2 regions of the Aeromonas sp. MTB genome follow, and region 1 is predicted to be linked to the other one. Evidence: predicted binding sites of a transcription regulator. Region 1 holds the regulator's gene; the other holds the start of a gene.
The links. The regulator LexA, encoded in region 1, represses DNA repair genes until DNA is damaged. The targets are predictions, from matches to a motif close to ANCTGTNTNNNNANACAGNT.

Region 1 (20,274 bases):
AGGTCTGGGCGATGGAGACGATGGCTTCGTTGTTGGGGACGACCCCCTTGATGCCGAAGGCGTGCTGGAAGATGACGGCAAAGTCACCCAGCGAGTTGATCACCAGGGTGGCACCGGCTCCCAGAATGACGAAACCCATGATGGTCTTGACCGTGCCCTTGATGCACTCGGTCACCGGTTTCTTCTGGGCAATAAGGCCGATAAGCGCGATCAGGCCGACCAGCACGGCGGGCTCGGACAGCACGTCAAACATCAGAAAGTTGAAAAATTCCATGGTCAGCTCCTGGCAATGGAAGATGCGGCCCGCAGGCCGCATGGAGGGTCCTTAGAGGGCGCCCAGTTCGCGCAGGGCGATGGCGAGTTTCTCTTTCATCGCGGCCTTGTCGACCATGTTATCGAGGGCCACCAGACGGCCGTTGACGCCCATGCTCTGTAACTGCTCGGCGATGTCGCGGGTGGCGACAAAGATCTCGGCGGTTTCGCTGCCGGCGGAGGCCAGATCGCGGTGATCCACCTCGGCGGTGACTGCCAGCTCTTTCAGGATGCTCTTGATGCTCATCTCCATCATCAGGCTGGTGCCCAGACCGTGACCGCATACAACCAGAATTTTCATTGTCTCTTCCTCTGTCAGGTGCGCAGTGGCGCAGATCAGTAGCGCGCCAGAATGCGCAGGATGTCGCCTTTGGTGTCGGCCGCGATGATGGCCGCCACGTCCTCTTCATTCATAAACATCTCGGCCAGCTGGGCTATGGTCTCCACGTGGGAGTTGCTGTCGCTGGCGGCCAGGGTGATCAGCAGCTGGATCGGGTCGTTGCCCTCGGAGTCGAAATTGACCCCCTGCTTGATGACGGTCAGCCCCAGACCCAGCCGGTTGACGCCGTCTTCGGGGCGGGCATGGGGCATCGCCAGACCGGGGCCCAGTACGTAGTAGGGGCCGAGCTCTTCATGAGAGCGAAACAGCGCCGCCACGTAGGAGGGTTCGATGGTGCCATTGGCCAGCAAGGGCGCCGTGGCCAGCTCGATGGCGTGGCGCCAGTCGCGGGCGGCGGGTTCGATGCGGATGACATCCTCGGTCAGCAGTTGAGTCAGCATGGTGGTGATCCGGCTAGTTAAGATGGCGCCAATCTATCGATCTTGCGGTGGTGAAACTGTGAGGGTGATCGCGAAAGTTAGCGCTATCAGATAGCGCTAACATCAAACTGTGATAGCGCTATCACTTCACCCATTAACGGGAGTCATCCTGCCCTCATTGTGGGGGAAAGAGAGTAGAATCGGCCTTGAGCAAATGGTCAGTGGCGCTCTTTTGCCTTAAAGTGAGCAGCCGCAAGTCGAGGATGGGATGGATGTCAGAAGCAAAGAAGCGCCGTAGTACGGGTCGGGTGACCCTCAACGATGTGGCCCAGCTGGCTGGTGTGGGGGCCATGACGGTTTCCCGTGCCCTGCGCACGCCGGAGATGGTCTCCGACAGAATGCGCGAGCGCATCGAAGCTGCGGTGGAAGAGCTCGGCTATATCCCCAATCGGGCCGCCGGGGCGTTGGCCTCTGCGACTTCCCAGACCATCGTAGTGATCGTCCCGAGTCTGGCGGAAGCGGGCTGTGGCGAGATGATCGCTGGCCTGCAACAGACCCTGCTCGAGGAGGGTTACCAGATCATGCTGGGGGATGCCCAGCATCTGAAACAGCAGGAAGAGCGCCTGCTGACCAGCTTTTTGCAGCACAATCCGGCGGCGGTGGTGCTGTTTGGTGGCGATCCCGGCGAGACGATCCGTACTCGCCTGAAAGCCTCCCGCCTGCCGGTGGTGGAAGTGGGTGCTATGGCCCGCAGTCCCATCGACATGAATGTGGGAGTCTCCAACTTCGATGCCGGTTATCAGCTCACCCACCACCTTATCGAGCGGGGCTACCGCAATATCGGTTTTCTCTGTGCCCGTCAGGAGCAGTGGATGCTACAACAGCGGATGCAGGGCTGGCAGAAGGCGCTGCTCGACAACTACCTCTCCCCCGATGCCATCATCAACACCTCGGAGCGGCCCAGCTTCAGCACTGGCGCCACCATGCTGGGCGAGTTTCTACTGCGCTGGCCCGAGCTGGACGCGCTGATCTGCGTCAACGACGAACTGGCGGCCGGGGTGCTGTTCGAGTGCCAGCGCCGCCATTTGAATGTGCCGGGCAAACTCGCCATCGCCGGATTTGACGATCTGGATGTGGCGCGCGCCTGTTATCCGACCCTTACTTCGGTCAGGATCCCCTATCGGAAAATGGGGCAGGAGGCTGCCGAGCTGATCCTGCGCCAACTGGCCGGGGAGCCCGTGATGGGCACTGCGCTGGCTCTCGATTTTCAACTGCAAAAGCGTCAAAGCAGCTGATCCCCGTTTCACACGTCATCAAAGAGGCAACCATGTTCAAGGCTCTGTTACTGGAAAACCAAGACGGCAAGACCGTACCGACTCTGACCCGGCTGGCCGAGAGCCAGTTGCCGGAAGGTGAAGTGCGGGTGGCGGTCGCTTACAGCTCGATCAACTACAAGGATGGGTTGGCCATCACCGGCAAGGGCAAGATCGTGCGCCAGTGGCCGCTGGTGCCCGGCATCGACTTTGCCGGTACCGTGCTCGAGTCTGCCGACAGCCGCTATCAGCCCGGCGACAAGGTGGTGCTGACCGGTTGGGGTGTGGGCGAAGGGCACTGGGGCGGCATGGCCGAACAGGCGCGGGTCAAGGGGGACTGGCTGGTGCCGTTGCCCGCCGGGCTGGATGAGCGGCAGGCCATGTGCATCGGTACCGCCGGTCTCACCGCCATGCTCTGCGTGCTGGCACTGGAAGAGGCGGGTATTACTCCCGCAAGCGGCGAGGTGCTGGTCACTGGTGCAGCAGGCGGTGTGGGCTCCACCTCGGTTGCCCTGCTGGCAGCCCTTGGCTATCAGGTGGCGGCGCTGACCGGTCGTCCCGAAGAGCAGGGCGCCATGCTGACCGCACTGGGTGCCAGCCGCATCGTGCCGCGCAGCGAGCTGCTGGTGCCTGCCAAACCGCTGGAAAAACAGCTGTGGGCCGCTGCCATCGATACCGTCGGCAGTCAGGTGCTGGCCAAGCTGCTGGCCCAGATGAATTATGGCGGCGCTGTGGCGGCCTGCGGGCTGGCGGGCGGTTTCGATCTGCCGACCAGTGTGATGCCCTTCATCCTGCGCAATGTGCGGTTGCAGGGGGTCGATTCGGTGATGTGCCCGTTTGAACGTCGTCAACTGGCGTGGCAGCGACTGGCACGGGATCTTCCTGCCAGCTTCTTTGAGCAGGCGGTTACCGAGATTGGGCTGGAGCAGGTAGTGGAGGCCGCCGAGGCCATCACGCAAGGCCAGATCGCAGGTCGCACTCTGGTCAAACTTTGAACTCTCTCTGACTGGCGAGCCCGACAATTCCGGATAAAATTGGAGTGCGGGTGAACTATCCAAGGAGAGTGAAGATGGGTGGACACAAGCCGGATTACGACTCCTCTGATGATGATTGGGAGCCGGATTCCTGGGAAGAAGAGCTGGATCAGTGGGAAGATGAAAGCTGGCAGGATGATGACACTTTCGATGACCAGTGAACCACGGCATTGAACGAACAGGCGGGCTTTGGGCCCGCCTGATTTTTTTGCCGCGCTCACACGGCTGAGCGTTCGTCCTTGGTCAGGGGCGGGGCGCTGGGTAGAATGAACTGCCCAAATGACGCTCAAGGATGACTATGCGACTCTCCATCATATTGTTGGCTGCCCTGCTGGGTGGCTGTGTCTCCAACGATGACCCTTGCGAGAAGGTGTGGAGTGAGGTTGGGGAGGCGGATGGCAAGCTGGGCTTCACCACCGAGCGGATCGAGTTCCATCAGGGCCAGTGTGGCAAGAAGGTGGATCCCGAACTGTGGAAGCAGGGACATCAGAAGGGATTGGCATGGTATTGCCGCCCCGAGCATCTCTATCTGGCTGGCCGTTCAGGCGAGGAGTATCGCGGTGTCTGTCCGAATGATACCCAGGCGCGCAGATTGTTCGAACAGGGACGTCAGGGGTGGACCGACCAATAACGCCCTGACAGGGAGGGGCGTTACTCCTCTTTCAAGCGCAGCGGTTGGCAGAGGTAACCCTTGTCATTGGCACTGCGGGCGCACTTGCTGCAGACAAACTTGGGTTTGCGGACTATCTTGCGCAACGCCTTGAGATCGGTGGGGATCTCGTGACGGCGCCATTCACACAGGGTTTTGCTGCCCATAACGACTACCTCTACGACTTGACGGCCGTATTGTAATCGATTTTCATTTCGAATAAACCGGCAAAGCTCGCTTATTGGCCGATATGCCAATAAGCGATTGTTTCGGGAGGGATTACTGGTAGAGGAACTTGGTGAAGATAAGCTCGCGCACCGCTTTCTTGCCGGTCTCTTTCACCAGCAGTTCGTTGACGGTTGTCTCGCACTCCTTGCGCAGCTCTTCTCGGTTGGTCAGGGACTTCACTTGATCGGCATTTTTGCTGCCAATCAGACGGATGATGGCATCGCGGATCAGCGGGTCATGCTGCTCCAGCAGTTTGAGGTCGGCTTCGTTTTCCGCCATCAGCTCTACCGTGACCCGGATATAACCGAGGGTTTTGCTATCACTCAGGTAGTTGGTGATGATGTCGGGATCGAGCGCGTGGTAGGAGAAACCGGGCTTGGCAGCCCCCTCTGCGCCCTCGGCGGGCGGCTCATCTTCAGCCAGAGCTTGCTGCTGCAGGGCGCCACAGCTCAGTAACAACACCAGCAGAATTTTGAAGATCTTCATATAGATGGCTCATCAGCAAGAGATAACCCATTTTTGATGTTGCCATCGGGGCCGTCAAGCACGGATGTTCTTACATTTCGCTATTGATTTACGGATAATAAACCGGATTTTAACCTGAACACGGAAATCTCTGGATGGTGAAGCTGTGAAGTCCGAGTTGACTGTTCCCCTCACGCCGTTAAGCGGGTGGCTGGCCCCCGAATGTTGCGAATTGCCCACCAGCTTGCGCCCCTGGCTGCTGGAGCCCGGCTCCATGACCCGGCGTCTGCGTCAGCACAATCGCCACTTTTCGGTGGAGTGGCTGGGCAATCACCCGGTCGCCCTTACTGCCGATGAGCAGTGGCTGGTGGATTCGGCCTCGCCGGCCGGTACCTGCCGCGAGGTGATCCTGCATGGGGATCGTGGGCCCGCCGTGCTGGGCTGGACCCTGTTTGCCGATGACGCACTGCAAGGGAGCGGCATTGCCGAGCTTGGCGAGCAGCCGCTGGGTGAGCGGGTATTTGGCCATGAGCCTGCCCGCCGTGATCACCTGCAGCTGGCCCGTTTCGATATTGCCGCCAATCCCCGTTGCCCGGCCGCCACTGTCTGGGGGCGTCGTTCCCGTCTGTTTCTGGGGCAGTGGCCACTGCTGGTGCACGAGCTGTTTCTGCCCTCTCTCGTCTGTGACAAGGAGCTGGAGTGAATCTGTTAACCAAGGAGCGGGGACTTGCCTATATGCAGTTGGCCCGCGTCGACAAGCCCATAGGCACTCTGCTGTTGCTGTGGCCAACCCTGTGGGCGCTCTGGCTGGCCGCTGGTGGCCTGCCCAATCTCTGGGTGCTGACCGTGTTTGTGGTCGGCGTCTTTCTTATGCGCTCGGCAGGGTGCGTCATCAACGACTATGCGGATCGCAACTTCGACGGCCATGTCAAACGCACCGCCGGTCGCCCCTTGCCCACGGGCAGAGTCAAGCCGTGGGAGGTGCTGGCGCTCTTCTTCGTGCTGGCGCTTATTTCGTTTGGTCTGGTGCTGACCATGAATCCGCTCACCATCGGCCTGTCGTTTGTCGCCCTGCTGTTGGCGGTGAGTTACCCCTTCATGAAGCGCTTTATCTCGAACCCTCAGCTGGTGCTCGGGATGGCCTTCTCCTGGTCGATCCCGATGGCCTATGCGGCGCAGGCGGATGCCCTGCCGCTGGTGGCCTGGCTGCTCTTCTTCGCCAACCTGCTCTGGACCGTGGCTTACGACACCCAGTACGCCATGGTGGATCGGGATGACGACCTCAAGATTGGCCTCAAATCCAGCGCCATCCTGTTTGGTCGTTACGACAAGCGGATCATTGGCGTACTGCAACTCTCGACTCTGCTGCTGTTGCTGGCGGTCGGGCAGCTGATGACGCTGGGGGGCTGGTATTACTGGGGATTGCTGGGGGCGGCGGTGCTGTTTGTCTATCAGCAGCGGCTCATTCGCGAGCGGCAGCGGGAAGCCTGCTTCCAGGCGTTTCTCAACAACAACTATGTGGGGGCGCTGGTGTTTGCCGGTCTGGTGCTCGATTACCTGCTGGCGTGACATGTTCCCGCGCAGACTCCGATAAAAAAGAAGGCCGCATCATGCGGCCTTCTTTGTTTGCGTTGCAGATCAGAGCTGATTGCCTGCCTGAATGGTACGGCGGATCTTGTTGCTCAGCAGCGGCACTATGTTGTCGGCCAGCGCCTGGAAGCGGCCGAGATCCGGCTTGCACTCGGGAGAGAGGTAGCCCTCTTTGCGCAAGGTGTGGATCAGGGTGCTGAACAGCTTCTGGTCGAAGAACTCGGGGGCGTTGATGCCGTGCAGGGTGCCGAGGCGCTCTGCCATCATCAGGCCGTCCGCCTCCAGCTGCTCCGCCTCGATATGGGGTTGGGCCAGCACCCGGGTCAGCACGATGGCGTAGCGTTGCAGGGTCTCCTGAATGCTCTCCGCCAGCAGCAGCAGGCGCATCTGGTTGGCCGGATTGACCCAGTAGCCGTCATCGCGGGTCTCGATCAGTTGCTGGGTCTGCAGCGCGTCGAGCAGGCTGTCGACCAGCGCCGGCAGCTCCTCCTCTTCATAACGCAGGAACAGCTCGGTCTTGAGCAGCGGATAGATGTCGATGCAACGGGCCATGATCTCGCTGCGGGAGATCCCTTCGCACCGTTCGATCAATGCCGCCACCAGAGAGGGCATGGCGAACAGGTGGAGGATGTTGTTGCGGTAGTAGGTCAGCAGGATCGCCTGATAGCGGTCGAGACTGATGATCTGCCCCAGTTTGTCCTCGCTCACCTCGAACTTGTTGAGCTCCATCGCCTGATCCAGCAGGGTCTTGGCATCCTCATCCGGAATGGTGCTCTGCGGACTGTAGGGCACCGCTTTGAGCAGATCCAGATAGGTGTTGAGCTGGGCCTGCAACTCGTCGCGGGTCAGGGCGTGGCGCTCGGCGGCCAGCAGCGCCAGCGCACTCAGGGTCAGGCCGTTGACCGCGGCAGCGCCGTTGATGCGGGTCATCAGCAGTTCGGCCAGATTGTTGACGGTGCCCGCCATCCACTCCGGACGCTCCTCTTCCCCGATGTGCTTTTTCCAGTCGGGGATATGTTCGCTCAGGTAGCTGTTGAGGGTCAGCGGTTCGCCGAAGTTGACGAAGCCACGGCCGTAGTTGCGCAGCTTGCGCAGAATGCCGAGCACCTGCAGGAAGCTCTCTTTCTCCTTGCGACTCCCCTTGAGCTCGTTGTGGTAGGTGTTCACCTCCATCACGTGCTCGTAACCCAGATAGACCGGCACCAGAGTGACCGGCCTGTCCAGCCCGCGCATCATCGCCTGCAGGGTCATCGCCAGCATGCCGGTCTTGGGCGGTAGCAGACGGCCGGTACGGGAGCGCCCCCCCTCGGTGAAGAACTCTACCGAGTAACCCTTGGCAAACAGCAGGTTGAGGTATTCCCGGAATACCGTGCTGTAGAGCGGGTTGCCCTTGAAGGTGCGGCGAATGAAGAAGGCGCCGCCGTGGCGGAAGATGGGGCCCGCCGGCCAGAAGTTGAGGTTGATGCCTGCCGCGATATGGGGCGGCACCATCCCCTGGTGGTAGATGACGTAGGAGAGCAGCAGGTAGTCCATGTGGCTGCGGTGGCAGGGGACATAGACGATCTCGTGCCCTTCCTGCGCCAGCTGGCGCACCTTCTCGGCGCCATTGACCGACAAACCGCGGTAGAGTTTGTTCCACAGCCAGCCGAGGAAGCTCTCGCCCAGGCGGATCAGCCGGTAGGAGAAGTTGGAGGCGATCTCGTCCATGTAGCCATGGGCACGCTTTTGCGCCTTCTCGAGGCTGATCCCCTCGCGCTGGGCCTCCTCTTCAATCGCCTGCTGGATCACCGCGGAGTCGAGCAACTGCTTGAACAGCAGGTTGCGGTTCGGCAGTTTCGGGCCGGTGGCAGCCAGCTGCTGGCGGCTGAAGTGGGTACGGGCCACTCGTGCCAGCTTGTGGGCGATGGCCTCGTCAGTGCCGTGCTTGTCGGCCATGTAGCGCAGGGAGAGCGGCGGCGAGAAGCGCACCAGATTTTCGCGACCCTTGAGGATCACGATGAGTGCCTTCTTCAGCCGGTTCGGCGCCAGGCTACTGATGATGTTGAGGCCGGAGGCTTCTTCCCCTTCCCGACCCGGAGCGCGGCCCCAGAACAGGGTGACGGGCACTACCTGGATATCCAGCTCGGGATCCTGCTTGTGCAGATCCAGCAGCTGGTGGAACTCCTGCAGGAAGGGGAGCGGTTTGCTGCGTTTGCCAAACAGGGGAGGCGGACGATCCAGACAGACATAGCGCGGCAGCAGCTGGCCGTTCAGTTCCAGCGGCGTGAAGGGGCCGGGCAGACCGAGATCCTCGCAGCACTGCTGCAGGGTCATCAGGTCGGTGATCGAACTGGTTTTCAGGGCATAGACGATGGGTCTGGCCGGATCCAGATTGAGTTCTGTGATGGGATTTTCCGGCAGGCTCTTGTGATTGACCAAGCCGCTGACCGGCCATTGCAAGATGGCTCTGGAAATCTTCTGTCCTAGGGACATGTGCGTCTGCTCTCCAAAAAAATGCGGCGTGAGCATAGCAAATCGACAGCCCCTTGTCGCCGAGAGGTACGATGAGTCAGCTGCGCAGGATCAAAACAGCAGTAAATGAGGGGTTGGTCGCGACAAATGTCAGCTGCGCCTTGCCTTGGCCACTGCACTGTATATACTGCCAGTGTGCTGTATAAAAAGACAGGTGCCAATTCTATGAAACCCCTTACCCCCCGCCAGGCCGAAGTGCTGGAGCTGATCAAGGTGAATATGAGCGAGACCGGTATGCCGCCGACTCGTGCCGAGATCGCCCAGAAGCTTGGTTTCAAGTCGGCCAATGCGGCCGAAGAACATCTGAAGGCCCTGGCCAAAAAAGGGGTCATCGAGATCATGCCGGGCACGTCCCGCGGCATTCGCCTGTTGCTCGAAGAGGAAGAGGTGCTGGAAGAGAGCGGCTTGCCGCTCATCGGCAAGGTTGCCGCCGGTGAACCTATCTTGGCTCAGGAGCATATCGAGAGCCACTATCAGGTTGATCCCGCCCTGTTCCATCCGCGCGCAGATTTTCTGCTGCGGGTGCAGGGGATGAGCATGAAGAACATCGGCATTCTGGATGGCGATCTGCTGGCGGTGCACAAGACCCAGGAGGTGCGCAACGGTCAGGTAGTGGTCGCCCGTCTCGATGAGGATGTCACCGTCAAGCGCTTCCAGCGCAAGGGCAGTCAGGTATGGCTGCTGCCAGAGAATGAAGAGCTCTCCCCCATCGAGGTGGATCTCTCTTGCCAGCAGCTCACCATCGAAGGACTGGCTGTCGGGGTGATCCGCAACGCTGACTGGATGTAATCATCCCCGCCAACTGCGTTTGCCACACGGCCTCCTTCGGGAGGCCGTGCTGTTTCTGGCGCACTTTCCCTGTCATATCAAACAGATCATCGGCGGCGGCATTTTTGTCCTGCGCGACCGGCTACCAATCATCCATTTCAGATATATGCTCAGATCAGTGCCCTGTCGCCGAGACAGGCCTTGGCGCCTCCCTCTGACCATCGCAATGCGCCGGGACGGGAGGGCCGGTAACAACGAGAATCGGGCAGTACACCTTCACGGGATATGAGGGGGAGTGGGGAGATCCCGAGCCTTGTCGGGCAAAGGGGACCACTCGTAATGGTTGCAGATAGTCGTGACGGGCCTGTTCCCAGTTCAGGCCGACGAAGCAACATGACCTGTCGGTCAAGGAGGACTGGTATGGCATCAAGATCGCCATGGGATTCAGAGGCTGGGGCTGCGCCAGCGGAATCGTCAATCACCCGTTTCGTCAAAGGTAGCCGGATGACCTGGTTTTACGGTCTCTGGCTGCACCATCGTGGGTCGCGCTGGACGCTCTGGCTGGGATGCCCGAAAGAGAAGGTGGTGCGTCTGGTGCTGCTGTTCAAACGGGGTCACGGTGACCGCCAGGGGGAAGAGGGCTGGCTGGCACCCGTGATTCCCATCGGCGTGCGGGCCATCGGCAAGATGTTGCAGCAGGGGCGTAACGCTCGCCCCTGAGCAGAAGAGACAAACAAATCCATCCATAACCGGCACCCAAGGGGGCCGGTTTTTTTATGGCCGCAACTGGCGATTAATTATGCCAAATGGTCGACTCCTGACAGGGCGTTGCACAAGGTTGAACCACCTTGGCGGCTCGCTGGGGTACAATGCCTCCCTCTTGTCCGGTCACTGCTGGCCATCTGCCTCGAACTGAAAGGGTCTCTTGTTATGATGAAGCTCCGCTATCCCCTGCTCTTTCTGCTGTTGACAGCCTGCCTGATCCTGGTGTTCTACGCCACGCAGCCAGAGCAACCGGAACAGGCTGACTACTATCCGGCGGGGCGGGACATCAATGATTTCGCTTTTACCGATGCGGACAACCAGCCGTTTACCCCTGCCAACCTGAAGGGGCACTGGACCTTCCTGTTTGTCGGCTACACCTTCTGCCCTGATATCTGCCCCACCACGCTGGCAGATATGCGTTCCGTCTATGACCAGCTGAAGAAGATGGCGCCCGACAGCCAGGTGGTGTTTATCTCGGCGGATCCCCAGCGTGACGATATTCCACGCCTCAAGACCTATACCGCCTTCTTCAATCCCGAATTCAAGGCGGCCACTGCCCCCCACGACAAGCTGTTCCCGTTCGTGCGCAATTTGGGGCTCATCTACTCCATCGCCAATCAGGGGGAGAAGGATTACCTGATCGATCACTCCGCCTCCATCGTGCTCATCAATCCCAAGGGCAAGCTGCAGGCGGTATTCCGCCCGCAGGTGGCGCCGGGTCAGGTGCCCCGGGTGCAGATGGCTACCATGCTCTCTGACTTCGCCCGCATTCTGAAGCTGACAGGCCACTAAGCGTGACCCTAGCTGTTGCCCCCTGGTGGCGAGATCCCTCTCGCCACCGCGTTGTCTTTGCGCTCGCCCTGCCCATGGTTTTCTCCAATATCACCACCCCCTTGCTGGGGCTGGTGGACACCTGGGTGATCGGTCATCTCGGTCAGGCCTGGTTTCTGGGGGGCGTTTCGGTCGGTGCGACCCTGATCAACCTCATCTTCTGGCTGCTCGGCTTTTTGCGGATGTCGACCACCGGGCTGACGGCGCAGGCGCACGGCGCCGCCGATGGTCGTGCCCAGCTCGATACCCTGCTGCGGGCGCTGGGGCTGGCCATTGCTCTCGGTCTGGCGCTGCTGTTGTTGCTCTTCCCCCTGTTGCCACGACTGATCGCCCTGAGTGGCGGCTCGCCCGAGGTGCAGCTTTATGCGGGCCAATATGTGGCGGTGCGGATCTGGAGCGCCCCGGCGGCGCTCTGCAATCTGGTGGTCATGGGCTGGCTGTTGGGGATGCAGGATGCCCGCAGCCCCATGGTGATGTTGATCCTCACCAATCTGGTCAACATGGCGCTCGATGCCCTGTTTGTGCTGGGGCTCGGCTGGCAGGTGCGGGGTGTGGCAGCGGCCTCGGTCATGGCGGACTACTGCGCGCTGGCGGTCGGGATCTGGCTGGTACGCCGTCAGCTGCGGCAACTGGCACCGACGGTGTGGCAGGATGGCTGGCAGCGCTGGCGGCAGCTCGCGCCCATGGTGCGGCTGCTCGGCCTCAACCGCGATATCTTCCTGCGCTCCCTCTGTTTGCAGCTCTGCTTCGCCTTCATGACTCTGCAAGGGGCGCGGCTGGGGGATGTGGCGGTGGCCGCCAATGCGGTGCTGCTCAACTTCCTGATGCTCATCTCCTACGGACTCGATGGTTTTGCCTATGCGGTGGAGGCCATGGTAGGACGAGCCATCGGTCAGCGGGATCGGCAGAAACTGCGGGAGGCCATCGTGCTCAATCTGGGCTGGGCCGCCCTCATCGCCAGTGGTTTTACCCTGGTGTTTGCCCTCTTCGGTGCCCACCTTATCGGCTATATCACCGACATTCCGGCCGTGGTGGCGGAGGCACATCGTCAGCTTCCCTGGCTGATCGCCATGCCCTTGCTGGCGGTCTGGTGCTTCCTGCTGGATGGCGTGTTCATCGGGGCGACCCGGGCGCGGGAGATGCGCAACAGCATGTTGCTGGCCGCGTTTGGCGGCTTCTTCCCGATCTGGTGGCTCTGTCAGTCGTGGGGCGTGGCCGCGTTATGGGCGGCGATGGCAGCGCTGATGGTGGGGCGCGGCCTGTCGCTGGGGGTCACTTGCTGGCGGCTGGAGCGCAGCGGGCATCTGCTCGACGCCCGCCACTGATCATCGGTGGCGCTTACATGGCACCGTCGTAGCCGAGCTGGCGCCAGCTCTCGTAGACAAAGACAGACACCGCGTTGGAGAGGTTCATGCTGCGGCTCTGGGGTACCATAGGGATGCGTAGCCGCTGCTCGAATGGCAGACTCTCGATGATCTCGATGGGCAGGCCGCGACTCTCCGGGCCAAACAGCAGGGCGTCGCCAAGGGCATATTGTGCTGCCGAGTGTGCGGTGCGGCCCTTGGTGGTGCAGGCAAACACCCGCTTGGGCGCCACGGCAGCCAGAAAAGCCTCATAGCTCGGCCAGCGCTTCACCTCGGCAAATTCGTGATAGTCGAGTCCCGCCCGCTTTACCCGCTTGTCATCCCACTCAAACCCCAGCGGCTCGATCAGATGGAGCCGGTAACCGGTATTGGCGCAAAGCCGGATGATATTGCCGGTGTTGGGCGGAATTTCCGGCTGGTAGAGGACGATATCGAGCATGACGAGCTCCTGCAAAGAGATGTAAAGCCAAGAAGGGGCGCCAGCATACCCAGCGCCCGTCCGGATGAAAAGGATCAGGCGATGGGCAAGCGGATGGTGATGGTCAGCCCGGTCGGGTGATTGTTGCTGGCCGCAATGGTGCCGCCGTGGCGCTGTATTGCCTCCGAGGCGATGGCCAGCCCCAGCCCGGTGCCGCCAGTCTTGGCGTTGCGGGCATCATCGACCCGGAAGAAGGGCTGGAACAGCAGCGCCTGTTGCTCGTCAGGCACGCCGGGGCCGTCATCTCGAATGGTCATCACCCACTCCTGCCCCTCTCGATACCAGTCCACCTTGATGAACTCGCGGGCATATTTGAGGGCGTTGCGCAGGGGGTTCTCCACCGCCCGGGCCAACAGCTCTGGCCACATCTGGATCGACTCTGCGGGCAGCGGCGGCAGTCTGAGTTGTTTGCCGCTCTGGTTTGCCTCGAACATGGCATCTTCGAGGATGGGTTCCAGCAGGTCGGCCAGCGGGTGCACCACCGGTGCCTCCACATGCTGCTGCACCCGCGACAGATCCAGCAGATCGCCGATCAGCTTGTCCAGCCGTCCGATCTCCGATTCGATCCGCGCCAGCTCGGCGCTGTCACCCTGCTTGCGGCGGATCAGCGCCTGCGCCAGTTGCATCCGGGTGAGGGGGCTGCGCAGCTCGTGGGAGATATCGGAAAGCAGCTGTTTCTGCTTCTGGATCATGCTCTTGAGTGTCTCCACCATGCGGCTGACGTTATCCGCCAGCTGGCCGATCTCGTCGCCCCTTCCCAGGTTGGGGATCTGTACCTCCAGATTGCCGGCCGCCAGTTGGGAGACCGATTTCTGCAACTGCAGGATGGGGCGGGTCAGCCGCCAGGCGAGCAGCAGGCAGAGCGGGGTGCTGACCAGCATCGAGATGCCCAGAATGCGGATCGGGTGATCCAGCACCTGAATAAACAGGAACAGGTAGGGATTCTCGGCATTGAGGCCGAAATAGACGTGATAGCGATGACCGTGGTGCTCCATCAGGAAGGGGCCGGCGATCGCCTTGCGATCCTCGTTGCCCAGCATGGGATTGGCCGGGTCATCGGCATCCACCATAAAGCGCACCACGAACTTGCGCGGATGGGTGGTGGACTGGATCTGCCCCTTCTCGTCGCGCAGGTAGACGTTATCCACCGGCAGCATGGCGATCTTGTCCATCGCCTTGGCCAGATCGAAATCCTGATCCGGCTCGGCGGCGTTGAGCAGGGCCTGCACGTTGTTCTGCATCCGCGCGACTTCGTGAGTCGGCAGCGGGATCTGGTTGCGGGGATCCAGGGTCGGCAGGCTGATCACGGCGGCCAGCATCACCAGCAGCATGAACCAGAACCAGAGGAAGATGTGGGTCGAGATCCCGTTGAGGGAGTTGATGCGCTCTATTCTTGCTCTAGCCACAGGTACCCGCGCCCCCGTACGGTTTTGAAGCGGGGCTGGCCATCGGTGCGGTCCGGCAGCTTCTTGCGCAGGTTGCTCAGGTGCATGTCGATGGCCCGATCGAAGGGTTCCAGCTTCTTGCCCAGCACCTGCTCGGAGAGGTGGCTCTTGCTGACGATCTGGCCGGGATTACGCAGCAGGCACTCCAGCAGCCCGAATTCGGTGGCGGTCAGCTCCAGCAGCTGTTCGCCGCAGCGGGCCTGCTGCAGGCCGGGTTGCAGCACGATATCCATGAAGTGCACTTCGTCCGAGGAGTTGCCGCGCTGGGGCGGGGCGCTCTGGGTACGGCGCAGGATGGCGCGTACCCGGGCCAGCAGCTCCCTGTCATCGAATGGCTTGGCCAGATAGTCGTCGGCACCCGCTTCCAGACCGTTGACCCGATCCTGGCTGTCACCGCGGGCGGTCAGCATCAGCACCGGGGTGTCGTGGGTCTTGCGCAGCTTGGTCAGCATGGCAAAGCCGTTGAGCTTGGGCATCATCACGTCCAGCAACACCAGATCGAAGCTCTGCTCCGCCAGCCGTTGCAGCCCCTCTTCACCATCCTCGGCGACCGTGACCTGAAATCCCTCCAGGGTCAGAATTTCGGTGAGCAGTTGGGTCAATTCAAGATCGTCGTCGACCAGGAGTATTCTGTTCATCTGGTGTTATTCCGCAGATTTTCGCGCCAAACTGACGCCGGGGTCAGGGTATAATAAGTTTTTCATCGCCAGAGGAAAGCCGGTTTTGAGCCATCAACAATATTCCCGTTGGGTGACCTTTGCCAGCATAGCGGCGGTCACCACCGCTACCTTGCTGATCATCGGCAAACTGATCGCCTGGCTGATGACCGACTCGTCGACCCTGCTGGCGTCGCTGACCGACTCCTTCATGGATGTGAGTGCCTCCATCATCAACCTGCTGGCCATTCGCTATGCGCTGGCCCCAGCCGATGACGAACACCGTTTCGGTCACGGCAAGGCGGAGTCGCTGGCGGGCCTCATCCAGTCGGCCTTTATCTCCGGCTCCGCCCTGCTGCTGGTGATGCACGGAATTTCATCCTTGCTCAATCAGGCGCCGATTCTGCGGCTGGAGGCGGGTCTCTGGGTCAGCGGCGGATCCATCGTGCTGACCCTGCTGCTGGTCAGTTTTCAGAGTTTCGTTATTCGCAAGACCAACAGTGTGGCCATCAAGGCCGACATGCTGCACTACCGCTCCGATCTGCTGCTCAATGCCGGTGTCTTGCTGGCGCTGGTGCTGGCGGGGCAGGGGTGGTACTGGGCCGACGGCCTGTTTGCCATCCTGATCGGGCTATTCCTGTTGTGGGGGGCGGGACACATCGGCTACGAGTCGGTGCAGGCCCTGCTCGATCGTCAGTTGCCAGCGGAAGAACAAGCGAGAATAATGGCGCTCTGCTGTGCCGTAGAAGGTGTACACGGCGTACATGACCTGCGCACCCGTCAATCCGGGCCGACCCGATTCGTACAGTTGCATCTTGAACTGGATGATCAGATCCCCCTGGTCAAGGCCCATCAGATCGCCGATGAAGCCGAACTGGCGGTACGCCAGGCATTCGAGCGGATGGATGTCATCATCCACATGGACCCCATCTCGGTGCTGACAAAAGAACAACAGAGCCCTCACCCAGAACAACAGTAGGCTGCAACATGGATGAACTGGTTGCCAAAACCTGGCACAAAATTCAGCAAGAAGCACAGTGCATGGCGGCCCAGGAGCCGATGCTGGCCAGCTTCTTCCACTCCACCATTCTCAATCACAAGAATCTGCGTTCGGCCCTCAGCTTCCAGCTGGCCAACAAACTCGACAGCGCCACCATGCCCGCCATCGCCCTGCGCGAGGTGATCGAGCTGGCCCTGCGCAGCGAGCCCGAGCTGCTGACGGTAGTGGCGGCCGACATCTGCGCCGTGCAGGAGCGCGATCCGGCGGTCGATCTCTTCTCCACCCCGCTGCTCTATCTCAAGGGATTCCATGCCCTGCAGGGTTATCGGGTCGCCAACTGGCTGTGGCGCCAGGGGCGCCGCTCGCTGGCACTCTATCTGCAAAACCAGATCTCGGTGGTGTTCGGGGTGGATGTGCACCCGGCCGCCCGCATCGGCAAGGGGATCATGTTTGACCACGCCACCGGCATAGTGGTGGGCGAGACGGCGGTGATTGAAGATGATGTCTCCATCCTGCAGAGCGTGACCCTCGGTGGTACCGGCAAGGAGAGCGGCGATCGCCATCCCAAGATCCGCGAAGGGGTGATGATAGGGGCGGGCGCCAAGGTGCTCGGCAATATCGAAGTGGGCGTGGGCGCCAAGATTGGCGCGGGCAGCGTGGTGATCAACCCGGTGCCACCTCATACCACGGTCGCTGGCGTACCTGCCAAGATCGTCGGCCGTCCGGAGTGCGACAAGCCTTCCCTGGATATGGATCAGTGTCTCTGATCTCCCGGCCGGAGTAGTCGATGGTCAAACGCTGGTCGGGTTATCTGATCCTGGGGATGTGGCTGCTCAACCTGCTGCATCTCTATCTGGGACTCTCCCCCTGGCCTGCGGCCATGGCGGCCTGGGGGGCGTCACTGCTCACCTGGCCCTGGCTGGTGGGGGCCGCCAAGCGGCAGGCGCTGGCATTGTATGGCGCGGCGCTGTTGCTGCTCTTCTTATCCTGGTGGCAGGGAGCGACCCTCACCGCCGGTGACTGGCTGCTGCCCAACATCAATATGCTCACCATGTTTGCCGCGGTGAGCACCCTCAACCTTGCCACCTCCGGCTTGCTGACCGGCACCACCTCCTGGACCGGACGCAAGGGGCTGTGGAGCACCATGGCCAGCCTCAATCTGCTGGGGGCGGTCATCAACCTCTCGGTGCTGTTCATCATCGGCGATCGGCTGGAGCGCAATGGCACCCTGGAGCGGCGTCAGGTGATGGTGCTGAGCCGGATCTTCTGTGCCGCTGCCTTCTGGTCACCCTTCTTTGTCGCCATGGCGGTGGCGCTCACCTATGCGCCGGGCTTGCAGCTCTCCCATATTCTGCCGTTCGGGATCCTCGCCGCCTTGCTGGCGATGGGACTGACCGCCTGGCAGGTGGAACGGCTCGGGGTGGCTGACTTTGCCGGTTATCCGCTGCGGTTGCAGACCCTGGGGTTGCCGGTCACGCTGGCGCTGCTGGTGCTCCTCATCAAGCAGATCTGGCCCCAGCTCGGCATTCTGGCGGTGATCGCACTGGTGGCCCCGCTGCTGGCGCTGCTCTTTATGCCGAGGGCCGGGCGCAAGGCGGCCCTCAAGCGGCAGGTGGTGGAACGCTTTCCCGCCATCGGCGGTCAGCTGGTGCTGTTTCTGGGGGCCGGTTTGCTGGCGGCAGGCATCAACAGCGCGCTGTCGGTCATCGATCTCGGTGCCGGTCACGGCTTGCCGCTGTTCAATCACTTTGGCTGGCTTGAGGCATCCCTCACTCTGCTGCTGATACTGCTGGTGGCCATCGTCGGGGTGCATCCGCTTATCAGTATCTCCGGGCTGGCGCCGCTGCTCTGGCCGCTGGCGCCGGATCCCAGCCTGCTCGGCATGTGTTTCCTGCTGGGATGGGGGCTTGCCACCGGCACCAGTCCGCTCTCCGGCTCCAATCTGGCGCTGGCCTCCCGCTACAACCTCAGTGCCGGGCTGATCCTGCGCTGGAACCTGCTCTACGGCCTGCTGATGTATGTCGTCGCCTGTCTGTTGCTGGGGGCTTATATCGCCTTGCATGGATAACGGCGATTCCGTCGAGAGGGTACAAATGATGCGCGGGCGGCGGGGTCTTTTACGCACGGTTCAGTGTGTTGTCGCGGCTCGGGCGCAGGATGCGAGAAAAATAGACGCATATTTAGACAATACATCTATGGAAGGCGCATTTTACAGCGCACTGGCTTGTTTGTGCCGATGCGCTCGGGGTATGCTGGCTTCACGCGCTTGAATCGCCCTCTGTGGGGCATCGCAATTGAACATACAGGTATGCATATGTCACTAGAAGTCCTTGAGCAACTCGAATCCAAAGTACAATCCGCCGTCGACAACATCTCCCTGCTGAAGATGGAGCTGGACGAGCTGAAAGAGCAGAACAGCAAGCTGCAAGACGAGAACCATCAGCTGCGCAACGAGCACACTGCATGGCAGGAGCGTCTGCGTGCCCTGCTGGGTAAAATGGATCAGATGGGCGAAACCATCTAATTCATTGCCTTCAGGCAGAATTGAAAACGGGCCGCTCCATGAGCGGCCCGTCTGTTTTTGGCGGGATGGGAATTACAGCGCCAGCAGCTGCTTGACTGTCTTCTCGATCCCGTCTGCCGCTTCGACTATGTTGTTGGCCAGCATGTAGGCGGGGGTGGAGATCACCTTGCGCTCCTGATCCACCACGAATTCGTTGACCGGGCAGTTGAGATGGCTGCCGCCCATCGCCTCGATGGCGTTGGCGGTACTCTCGTCATGGCCGATGGTCGCCAGCGTCCCGGCACCATAGATCAGCGGGATCATGGCGGGTGCGATGCAGATATAGGCGGCCGGTTTGTTGGCGTTGGCAAAGCTCTGGCACGCTTTCAGCACATCGGGCTGGATCTGGCACTCCGCCCCCTTGATAGCGAAGTCGCACAGGTTCTTGGCCGCGCCAAAGCCGCCGGGCACCAGCAGCGCGTCGTAATCGGCCGCATCCAGCTCGGCCACATCCTTTATCTGGCCACGGCAGATGCGGGCCGCTTCGACCAGCACATTGCGGCTCTCTCCCTCGCTCACTTCACCGGTCAGGTGGTTGATGACATGGAGCTGCGCCACGTTCGGGGCGAAGCACTGGACGGCGGCTCCCTGACGGGCCAACGCCAGCAGGCTGATGACGGCCTCGTGGATTTCGGCCCCGTCAAAGACACCGCAGCCACTCAAAATCACGGCCACTTTTTTCATGGCAAACTCCTCGTTGTTGAAAATGTGAGCCAGGATGGATTGTTGTACTTTTGTATGGTTATCGCTCGCCCTCCGCTGGTCAAGTCATCTTGCTGTGCTAGGATTGTTTCGCTTTGGATCCTGCCGTACCTACTCCCTTAAATCTTTTTCCACATTGATCGAGATCATTCTAACTGTCTCACGATCGGTTTTTACGATACCAACGCATTGTTTTTAATGGGTTTTTATATTCTTATGCACAGTTTTATCACTGTTCGTCCTGATGCGCCCCATTTTTGAACACAGAGTTATCCACAGATTGAGTCCCTTTATCAGGCGCTGTGTGCTGTTGCTGCGCCCCTTGGTGTGAGGGGGGCCCTGTGGCATCCTAGCGGCTGTTTATCTCTGGCAGGACGATTTCATGGCCCCTAGCAACCCCCTTATTCTGGTCGACGGCTCCTCTTATCTTTACCGCGCCTTCTTCGCCTCCCAGCAGGCTGATCTGCGCACATCGACCGGTTTGCCGAGCGGCGCCGTCCGTGTCATGGCCAACATGATGCGCAGCCTGCGCAAGCAATATCCTGACTGTCATGTGGCCGTGGTGTTTGATGCCAAGGGCAAGACCTTCCGCGACGACATCTATCCCGAATACAAGGCGACCCGCGCCAGCATGCCGGACGATCTGCGCAGCCAGGTTGCCCCGATCCACCAGATGATTAAGGCGATGGGTTTCCCCTTCCTGATGGTGGAGGGGGTGGAGGCCGACGACGTGATCGGCACCCTGGCCCGCCAGGCGACCGAGAAGCAGCTGCCGGTCCTGATCAGCACCGGTGACAAGGATATGGCGCAGTTGGTCTCCGACCATGTCACCCTGATCGAC
Region 2 (9,290 bases), 1.7 Mb from region 1:
GGGATGTCCTTGTCCTCAACACCTCTAAATAATTTAGATAGCGTATCTTTTTTTGCCTTTGAACTGGCAGCATGATGAAGTGAATCAACAGCCTTAATTGCTGTAACTCGCTGAGTTCGTTTCCTCCATTGATCATTTTCCGTCAAAAGCACCTTACAAAGCACGATCACCAAGCTTCTAACAAGTGAATCGCGAGGTCGCCTTAATGGGCCAGCACGAAAAACTAGTTGAGCCTCCTTTACCGTGGTAGGAAAGTAGTCTGAATCGATCTCTTTCAGTAATCTTTCAAGCGCATATTTCCCTTGAACAGGAGGATGTTGAAGTAGATGAATAACTGCTGAGTGTATATGCAGGCGAGCCAACTCCGCAGGTGGTGTATAAGCTTGATCATCTGATGATAGGGAAGGATGTGCGCATCGGTTTCTGTCGTCCTGAAGGCGCTTTAGGTCTTCATATTCAATCGGCGAAAGTAGTTCAAATTTGTCCTTAGCGAGGCCCAGTAACTCGCGCTCAAACTTCAAGGCCGCTGTAACATCATTTGTTCGATGCGTTTTTTCAATGGCTTGTACTTGCAGTTCGGCCTCTTTATCACCAGCCAAGGTTAGTTCTTTTAGTTTTTCAATAACATCGAAACAGACTGCGATCCAAGTAGCCACAATGGCAGATCGAAAGGCACCTGCTCGATAACTTGCAACAGCTTCAGTTATGTGTGCCCGTGCTTTTTCATCCCTACAGCGCAAGATTAATTCATCTAAGTCTTCAAGTGGTGATGCCATATAGCCTCTATTTGTCTAGGTACCTTGAGCAGAATTGCCTTTAAGAAAACGCACAGAAACAAAGCTCTTTTTGGTACCTGAATTTGAGATTCTGACATTTTAATCGTGGTAGTAGGACCGGTCACGTATTTGCAATGCGTGACCGGTCACATTTACCAACATTTTGGCATCGGAAGGCGGTGCAGGTGGGGGAGCAACCTGTTCCAGTCGCGGTTGCTGTGGGTGGCGGGCTGAATATGGTGGGTCTTGTCGGCCAGGATGCGCGGCGGCCAGGGTCATCGGGTGTTCGTGGATGATGGAGTAGTTGGTGCCGGCTTCGCGGTGTTCGGCTACTTCGAGCAGGGGATAGATGCGGCGGGCGGCCCCCATCATGTAATCGGCGGCGCGCCAGAGCCATGCCAGCGAATGCAGTTCGTCGTTGGTCAGCAGCACAACACCACCGGCAGGGTATCGGTTCATCACAAGGAAGGGGACGTTAGTTTCGGCAGGAAACATACACAAGTGAGCGTCCTCCCTTAACTTGAGTTGGTTAAGTAGTGATTGTTTAACTTGTTGTTTTTAATGTCTTTTCTAATAAATCACTATTATAGACAGCTTGTACAGTTAACCCGAATTGGTCTACGGTACATTGAGAATTCATCAGTGCTGAATAGGCTTCGTGCACTTTCTGCCAAAGTTCTTCAGCTTGTTCTTTCAAGTCGCCATCCAAGGACGCCTTCACACTGGGCCATAGCTCTACCCAAGACCAAAAATGCTTTGAGACATATTCAATTTCGGCTTTATCCTCTGACCATTGGAGAGTTTCCTTGTATACAAATTTCAATCTGCCTCTGAAAGCAGCTGCCATTCCAACCCATTCTGAGACAGCTTTGGTGCGGGAGTCGTGAAGGCTCGATTCTTTCCAGGAGTTTGCACTTAGCCATGCAAACCAAGCAGCAGCACCAGCGACAGGGAGAGAGATGAGGGTAGCTATGTCTGTAATATTCAAGTTTTTTTCCATTAGTTCGCAGAAGTAGCTTTAGGTTACAACCGATTCAGGAACTCGGTCCACCCCGAGTAACAAGTTATCCCGCGTATTGACCGATGGAGCCAAACGCCGAATGGTGATCCGCTTTTGGTGGCTTGCTATACTGTGTGTTTATACAGTATCACAGAGACTGCCAGCATGTTTGCTCAACCCGCTCCCGATGCTCCCTTGTTGGAGCTACCCCTGTTTCTCTCCCCGGTGGCCTGCGGCTTTCCGTCGCCGGCGCAGGACTACACCGAGCAGACCATCGACCTTAACCAGTTGTGCGTGGCCCATCCAGCGGCCACCTACTTCGTGCGGGCGGCCGGTGACAGCATGGTGGATCACGGGATCCGCGATGGCGACTTGCTGGTCGTCGACCGTAGCCGCAAGGCCAGGCACGGTAGCGTGGTGGTCGCCGCAGTTGATGGCGAGTTCACGGTGAAGGAGCTGCAGCTTGAGCCCACAGTCGCCTTGCTCCCTGGCAACCCGGCATATCGGCCTATCCATTTCAGTGAGGGGCAGGAGCTGGAAATCTTCGGGGTGGTGTCTTTTGTCGTGCATCAGGTGGATACCCCATGAACAAGCGCTGCGCCGTCGCTCTGGTCGATGTGAACAACTTCTACGCCAGTTGCGAACGGCTGTTTCGTCCTGATTTGAAGGGGCGGCCCATCGTGGTGCTCTCCAATAACGATGGTTGCGTGGTGGCCCGTTCGGCCGAGGCCAAGGCGCTGGGCATCAAGATGGGGGTGCCCTACTTTCAGATCCGCCAGTTCTTCGAGGCCATGGGTGGGGTCTGGTTTTCCAGCAACTACGCTCTCTACGGTGATATGAGTCAACGGGTGATGACCATTTTGGAGGGGATGGCCCCAGCGGTGGAGGTCTACAGCATCGACGAGGCCTTTATCGAACTGAGCGAGTCGTGGGCGGGTGACCTGGTGGCCTATGGCCGCCAAGTTCGCGAGCGGGTGCAGCAGTGGACCGGGTTGACCGTGGGGATCGGCATCGGACCCACCAAGACCCTCGCCAAGCTCGCCAACTACGCCGCCAAGAAGTGGCCGGCCACCGGAGGGGTGGTGGATCTGCGGGATGAAGCGCGGCGCTCCCGGCTGATGGCGATCACCCCGGTGGACGAGATATGGGGCATTGGCCGGCGGCTCACAGCCAAGCTGGAAGCCCAGGGCATCAAGGCGGTGGCCGACCTGGTCGCCGCTGACCCCAAGGCGCTGCGGCGCCGTTATGGCGTGGTGGTCGAGCGCACGGTGCAGGAGCTGCGGGGGATCCCCTGCGCCGAGCTGGAACAAGAGGCACAGGCCAAGCAGCAGATCATCTGCTCGCGCTCCTTCGGCGAGCGCATCACCCTGATAGGCCCCATGCACCAGGCGCTGGCCGGCTACATGGAGCGGGCCGCCGAGAAGCTGCGGGGGGAGGGGATGTGTTGCCGGCATGTGACCCTGTTCATTCGCACCAGTCCGTTCAGCGACCGGGAGCCCTATTACGGCAACCAGGTGAGTACCAAGCTGGCCATGCCCACCCATGACACTCGGGTGCTGCTGGCCCTGATCCCCGAGCTGCTCCCCCGCATCTGGCGCGACGAGCAGCGTTACCAGAAAGGTGGCGTCATGCTGGCCGACTTCACCCCAGCTAGCATGCAGCAGGGCGACTTGTTCGCCGCACAGCAGCAATCCCCACGCAGCGAGGCGCTGATGCAGGTCATCGACAAGATCAACCAGGGACGGCTTGGGAAGGTCTACTTTGCGGCCCGCGGCCGGGATACTCGAGAGTGGATGATGAAGCGGGAGCAGCTAAGCCCCCGCTATACCACCGCTCTCGGCGAGCTACCGGTGGTTAAGTGAGTTTTATTCGAATCTATCTTTGCCAAAGGACTGACGCTGAATGTGGCCACCTTGTCGCTCGCCCACATCTTAAGCCCTTCGGCCAAGACCACCAACCAGCTGGTGCTGAGCTTTATGGGTCATTCACGCCAGAGGGGCTGCAGTTGATGTTCCAAGGTTTGACAGGTCAATAATGCGCAAGGAATACTAACAAATTGATATGGGGGAAATCGGCGCATAAAAAAACGCGCTTTGCGCGCGTTTTTTTATACATTTAGTTTTTTTGCTGAAGACTTCGCTTGTTGCTTCTGTTTCATTGAAGCAAAGTCATCACTAACCATTTGATATATAAGGGTATCTTTTTTTTCTGTAACGGTATCCAGAGAGCTCTTCTGGTTCGGTTTAAAGCCCAATTTGTCCAGCTTCGCTTTTTCTACGGTCGGATCAAGTGAACAGAAAGCATAGGTATTATTCATAGCAGCAACCCCGTCGATACTGCCAAGAACCGATAACTGTTCAGCAAAAATCTTATCTTGAGATGTGTGCTTGGTCATAACAATACCCCCACCTGTGAATGGGTCACTACCCATGTTTCGACACTCTGTAATTTTCTCATCTATCGATATGGACTCGATCGCAGCGCCTCTTTTCCTTACCTTACGCTCGAGCTGTTTTAGAGCAAGCTCGTTTTTATCAATGATAGCTTTAATCGGTGAGGATGGGCATGGACTACTCTTATTGTCTTTATAGACCTGAGATTGGGAGCCAGATCCTATACCATGTTGTTCAACTGTCAATCCTCCTGATGAAGAATCATACAGCGCATCAAAATCGGCAAGATACCCAAAAACCTGCAATGTGCCGTCATAGCGCATCATCATAAAGTCCAGCTTTTGGTCTTTTGCAACTTGAGCTACCCAGTCGAGCAGATTAACGTCTTCGGTTTTTCTGTCATCTACAGATAGTTTCTGCATGTTGTACAAAAAGAGAGTATAAACTCGGTTTGTACCAGCAAATCCATACATAACATCTTGATAAGAAAATGATTTTTTGTATTTGGGAAAGTCTTGCCAATGGCTGACTTTACCGGTTTTTTCATCCATGAATGAGACTCGCCGATCACTTGCCATAGCAGCGCCTTTGCGGCTCAATCTAAACGTAGTAGTTGTCACGATATGTCACGTAAAAAATTGTCTTGTTAATTAGCATCTCACTTCAGGGCCATCCTTGTCCATATGACACCACATTCGAAAATGTGAAGATCATCATAGATAGTAGTAATTTTAGGCTGGTTAGTACCGCAGGAAGTAAACTATCCAAGGGTTGTTAACCTGATTCTTTCTTGGAGCTTCAGACTACTCTTGTCCGTACCCTTTAGCTCTGCAGCTTCCTGTGCATCGTGCCCTTCTAATACCCGCCACATCTCGGACTGATAGGTCTTGGGCAGCATTTCGATCCAGCGGTGTGCCCCGGCGTGGCCTTGTGCCTGGTAGACCTTGCCGCACAACTCAACCAGCATCGGCCAGTCCTGATCCCCTTTTGGTACTGCGTATTCATCAGGCTGCTCCTGTTTGGGATGCTGTAGTCCCTCTAGCTGCCAATCCGGCTCGCTTGGTAGCGCTCTGCACGACTGCACCTGGCCGTTCTCTAGCCAAAGGGTGAAACCGTCTGACCTGACACTGGCCCCAGCCCGTAATCGGTCGATGGAGAAGGGCGATAACCCCCATTGTTCCCTCATGATCTGCTCTGTGAAGGCATCAGGATCCGGTAGCGTACAGTTATTGTCAGAGCTCCAAGGTGCCGGGCTGTCGCCCAGCTTAACCCCAACCCCCCTCGCTGCAGCCTCGGCGGCTCTATTGGCAACATAGGTACCTGCAGGCATCACTTCCCACCCTTGCAGGCGGGTCTTGATGCCAAGGCGAGCGGAGGTAATGCCCATCAGGCGTTTGATGTCTTCGCCGTAGCTGTTGGCTTGCTCCTCAATGAGGTGGGCCAGCTTGATCGGGTGTTCGGCACGGGTCGCCAGTGCACCGCCCATGGCGTGCAGGTAACAGCGAAAGATGCCGTTATCTGCGGCAAAGCGAGCCGCCTCAAAGCGCGGGTCTTGCAGCACTGGCTTGGGTGGGCCCACCAGATCGGCATTCTTCTTGGCGTTGCTGATGCGGCGCAGTTCACGCCATACCCCGACTGGAGCACCTCCGATCTGCTGGAAGGTGCGAATGCCCCACCAACTGGCCCAAGCTACGGCATGCAGGGCACCCTCATCGGCGGCGGTACCGGCCTCCTCGTCATCGTCCAGGTAGGCGCCGTCGATGTTCTTGGCAATGTATTTGGCGAGATAGCCGGCGGCATCCCCCTTGGCCGGGTCTATCTCTTTCCAGTCAAAGCGGGGAGTAAAGTCGGTAAAGGGTGGGGTGCCCTTGATATCCCGTACCAGCTCTTCGTGGTCATCGGTCAGGGCATAGCGTTGTAGAATACCGATCACCCGGTTGCGATCTTCCGGGCGCATAAATAGCAGCAGATGCCAGTGCGGGGTGCCGTCGTGGTGAGCCTCGCAAACGCGAAATCCATAAACGGGGGCGTTCCACCGTTTGAGGGCAGCTCTGGTGCGGCTCCATAGCTTGGCCAGATAGGCGCAGGTCTCCCGCGGCGTGGCCCCTTGATATCGCTTGTTCTCTACCGCTTTGCCATTGTGCTTTTGTGTCCAGGCATGAAAGCGGCTCGGGGCTGTCCAGGTGAAGAAGACCCCCACATGACCCTGCTCCTCGGCATAGTCATTGAACCCTCGCGCCCGCACCATCATTTCGTTGCGGCGGTTCACCGGGTTGGCGTTGCTGGCCTTCCAGCAATCCTTCATCGACACGACCAGGTCATAACGCTCGTTCACCACTTCTGACTCGGCCAGCCAGCGCATCATGGCCCGCTTGCGTTCGCGTACCACCTTCATGGTGGCGTTCGATACATAAGCAGATACGCCCTTGCGCACTTTGCCGAGCAGGATATTGATGTGCTCTTGCAGCCTGTCCCAGCAGCGGTTGACGCGCTTCTCCCACCACTTGGCAGAGAGCAGGCGCACCATCACGCTCAAGATCCAGTTATCCCGAGCCTCTTCGGTTTTGAACTTCGGCAGCTCGCCGATAAAACCCCACTGGTCTGCAGGCTGGCGTATCAGCTCCCAGGTCAGCAGCAGATCCGCTTCGGCACCTTCTTTGATGTCCTGCTCGATGTGCTTGTAAATGGCTGCAGTCTGGTTGGCGAACTGGTGGGCAATCTGTTTGCGGCCGGTCTCATCGCGCATCTGTTTCGGATCGACCGGGATGGCCTGGAGTTGCATCCGCACCCACTTGGTTCGCTCCCGCAACCAGATGTTGGCGGAGCGGCAGTGGCTAAAGCTGCCGTCTTTGCGGCGGCGTATGTACTGCTTGAACAGGTTCTTGGTCAACTCGGTGGAGAGCCCATCGAGTAGTTGCATGGCCCAGAGCAGATCGTACTGGCCGCGGTCACCAGCAAAAGCGGCGTCAAAGTTGACGCCGGGCAGAGAGTTGCAAAGGGTATCGATGCGCTGCCGCAGCGTTCTTTTCGACAGCGGCAGGCGTTTGGTCTTGCTGGTCATGCAGAGAGATAACCGGATAGCTGTTTGATGTGGGACTGGCAGCCACGAACGCTCATTTTGGCGTGCTCTTTCAATCGGCGAGCGGCCGCACACTGGCGCAGCAATTGCCTGATGCTGGCGTGGGGGCGGGCAGGTAGCCGGCGCGCATGGGCCAGCTCTCGCTGATAAAGGCGCAGCCGTGCCTCGTCTTCCCGGTAGGTGGCTTGCCAGCGATCTTGCAGGAGCGTGAGCTCCCATTGCAGTCCATGGCTCATTTGATGATCTCCCCCTGTCCATGCAGTGGTGCGCACTCTGCCCACCACTCGGCAATTTCCCGGGCCAGTGCCAACTCCAGATTTGCAGCGGCCAACCAGTAGACGGTGCGCATTGCGCCCAGCGCCAGCAGCTCGGCTACCTGATCCCGGTTGCCTCTGGCATCGCAGCCCGCCGCGATAAACTCGGCGCGGGCGGCAAACCAGTGGGTGGTCAGCTGGCTAACCGGTGTGGTGGGCTGCATATGAGCAGGGCCGGCTTCGCTCTGCTCTTGTTGGGCGTCCAGCTCAAACAGTTCGAAGTTGCTCATCGCATGCCTCATCTATTGCTTGAAAGTCCGGTTCATCGATGGCGATATGGCCCGCCTCGATGCGGATCGAGATACCGAGTTCACCACCACAGCAGAGCGGGGCGGTCGGCAGCAGTTTCGATTCGTTCTGGGCCAGCCACTCTTTCAGGCTGGCCAGGGTGAACAGCGTGGTACTCATGCCTCATCCCCCATCACCAAATCGTCATCGAGCAGATCCGCAGGCTTGCTGGTCACCACCAGTTGCACCTGGATGTATTCATCCCCCGAGTAGAGTGCGCCCAGGGCGATGCGGTTATCCTCGGCGCGTGCGGCAAACATCTCGGCTAGCAGACCCTCGATCACCTTGGGGGCTTGGTTGGCAATCTTGATGGCGTCACTCATGGGCGGGCCCTCCGGTTGAGGTGGTGAAACAACTGGTGCCAGCGCAATGATTGCTGCGCCTGGACTAACAGGGATTTGCCCTCTGACCCCCGATAGGTAAAAGAGGCAGGGCGAGCTTTGGCGGTCAGCCGTTGTTGAAGGCGCGGCAACTCGGCTAGCGCCTCCTGTTGGGATATGGGGTGGAAGATCTGTCTCATAGCTGCACCTCCGGTGTGGCGATGCCGGTCAGCAGCCAGTCGATGTGCCGTTTCAGCTCCGGGTGGTTGGCAATCAGCAGGAACAAACCGCCGCCAATCTCGCGGTATCCCAGCTCGTAGTTCTTGAGCGTGGTGGGCGGAATACCCAGCAGGTCGGCAAACTTCGGGCGGCTCAGCTTCAACTGTTCCCGCAACTGGCGAAGACGCTTGGCGGCATGGTGGTTGAGCAGATTGATTTGGGTCGGTTGTGCGTTCATGGTCAGGCTCCTTGTTGAGGTGTGCAGGGGTTGATGCAGCTGAACAGAGAAGCCCAAGCCAGTGCGGTGGAACGCTCGAGCAGCGCCACCCCGTCCGGGTGCTGGCTAAGACGGGCGCCATAGCGGCCCGTCAGCTTGCGTTGCTGGATGCGAAGGTTGCGCAGTGCGCAGGGGATCGCTAAAGTTGCCATGTCGACTTCCTCATACGTTGTTGATAAAGGCCCGCTTGGAGTTGCACCTCCGTTAAGCGGGCTTTTTAGTGCCCGATTGCTCTCGGGCCTTCTTGGCCAATCTGGCCAGCGACATGCACCGCATGATCCAGTTGCTGGCGTTTGGCCTGTTCTCTCTTCTTCCGCTCGGCCACTTCAGCCGGCGTCACCTTCACCGATGGGTGCCACACTTTCGGATCGCACCCGCTGTGAAACAGCGACTGATAATCCAGCGCAATCACCGCAAGGCGGATCGCCTCACGCTGCTGATAGGGCAGGGCAGAGAGGGTCGCCATCATCAGCGAATCCCACGGCTGGCGGGCGATGGTGCAAATGGCGACTCGCTTGGTCTTGGGCGCATTAAGCCAATCACCGTCGAGGTTTGAACCCGCCCGGTTGAGGTGCTCCCGCAACAGCGCAATGCCTGCGGTATTCATCAACACCTGCTCCTCGG

Region 2: umuD (translesion error-prone DNA polymerase V autoproteolytic subunit) is a predicted target of LexA. The motif match lies at 1,905-1,924, and genes of this name have one in related genera.

Annotation. Positions count from the first base shown of each region.
Region 1 covers NZ_CP147026.1:4,408,147-4,428,420, reverse strand. The annotation lists gene WBR25_RS20320 (PTS ascorbate transporter subunit IIC) at 1-274, opposite strand, end outside; gene WBR25_RS20315 (PTS sugar transporter subunit IIB) at 326-613, opposite strand; gene WBR25_RS20310 (PTS sugar transporter subunit IIA) at 649-1,092, opposite strand; gene WBR25_RS20305 (LacI family DNA-binding transcriptional regulator) at 1,344-2,366, shown strand; gene acuI (acrylyl-CoA reductase (NADPH)) at 2,399-3,379, shown strand; gene WBR25_RS20295 (hypothetical protein) at 3,454-3,579, shown strand; gene WBR25_RS20290 (DUF2799 domain-containing protein) at 3,717-4,049, shown strand; gene WBR25_RS20285 (hypothetical protein) at 4,070-4,234, opposite strand; gene WBR25_RS20280 (flagellar basal body-associated protein FliL) at 4,347-4,781, opposite strand; gene WBR25_RS20275 (chorismate--pyruvate lyase family protein) at 4,927-5,463, shown strand; gene ubiA (4-hydroxybenzoate octaprenyltransferase) at 5,460-6,329, shown strand; gene plsB (glycerol-3-phosphate 1-O-acyltransferase PlsB) at 6,399-8,822, opposite strand; gene lexA (transcriptional repressor LexA) at 9,027-9,650, shown strand; gene WBR25_RS20255 (hypothetical protein) at 10,134-10,349, shown strand; gene WBR25_RS20250 (SCO family protein) at 10,560-11,186, shown strand; gene dinF (MATE family efflux transporter DinF) at 11,189-12,550, shown strand; gene trmL (tRNA (uridine(34)/cytosine(34)/5-carboxymethylaminomethyluridine(34)-2'-O)-methyltransferase TrmL) at 12,564-13,028, opposite strand; gene WBR25_RS20235 (ATP-binding protein) at 13,103-14,473, opposite strand; gene WBR25_RS20230 (response regulator) at 14,455-15,150, opposite strand; gene fieF (cation efflux pump FieF) at 15,236-16,147, shown strand; gene cysE (serine O-acetyltransferase) at 16,156-16,935, shown strand; gene WBR25_RS20215 (hypothetical protein) at 16,956-18,236, shown strand; gene WBR25_RS20210 (cell division protein ZapB) at 18,483-18,692, shown strand; gene elbB (isoprenoid biosynthesis glyoxalase ElbB) at 18,765-19,415, opposite strand; gene polA (DNA polymerase I) at 19,816-20,274, shown strand, end outside.
Region 2 covers NZ_CP147026.1:2,751,831-2,761,120, reverse strand. The annotation lists gene WBR25_RS12565 (hypothetical protein) at 1-776, opposite strand, end outside; gene WBR25_RS12560 (P22AR C-terminal domain-containing protein) at 876-1,235, opposite strand; gene WBR25_RS12555 (hypothetical protein) at 1,321-1,764, opposite strand; gene umuD (translesion error-prone DNA polymerase V autoproteolytic subunit) at 1,942-2,364, shown strand; gene umuC (translesion error-prone DNA polymerase V subunit UmuC) at 2,361-3,638, shown strand; partial or broken gene WBR25_RS12540 (transcriptional regulator) at 3,659-3,811, shown strand; gene WBR25_RS12535 (hypothetical protein) at 3,884-4,720, opposite strand; gene WBR25_RS12530 (replication endonuclease) at 4,930-7,230, opposite strand; gene WBR25_RS12525 (hypothetical protein) at 7,227-7,484, opposite strand; gene WBR25_RS12520 (hypothetical protein) at 7,481-7,792, opposite strand; gene WBR25_RS12515 (hypothetical protein) at 7,770-7,970, opposite strand; gene WBR25_RS12510 (hypothetical protein) at 7,967-8,173, opposite strand; gene WBR25_RS12505 (helix-turn-helix domain-containing protein) at 8,367-8,627, opposite strand; gene WBR25_RS12500 (hypothetical protein) at 8,630-8,818, opposite strand; gene WBR25_RS12495 (hypothetical protein) at 8,884-9,290, opposite strand, start outside.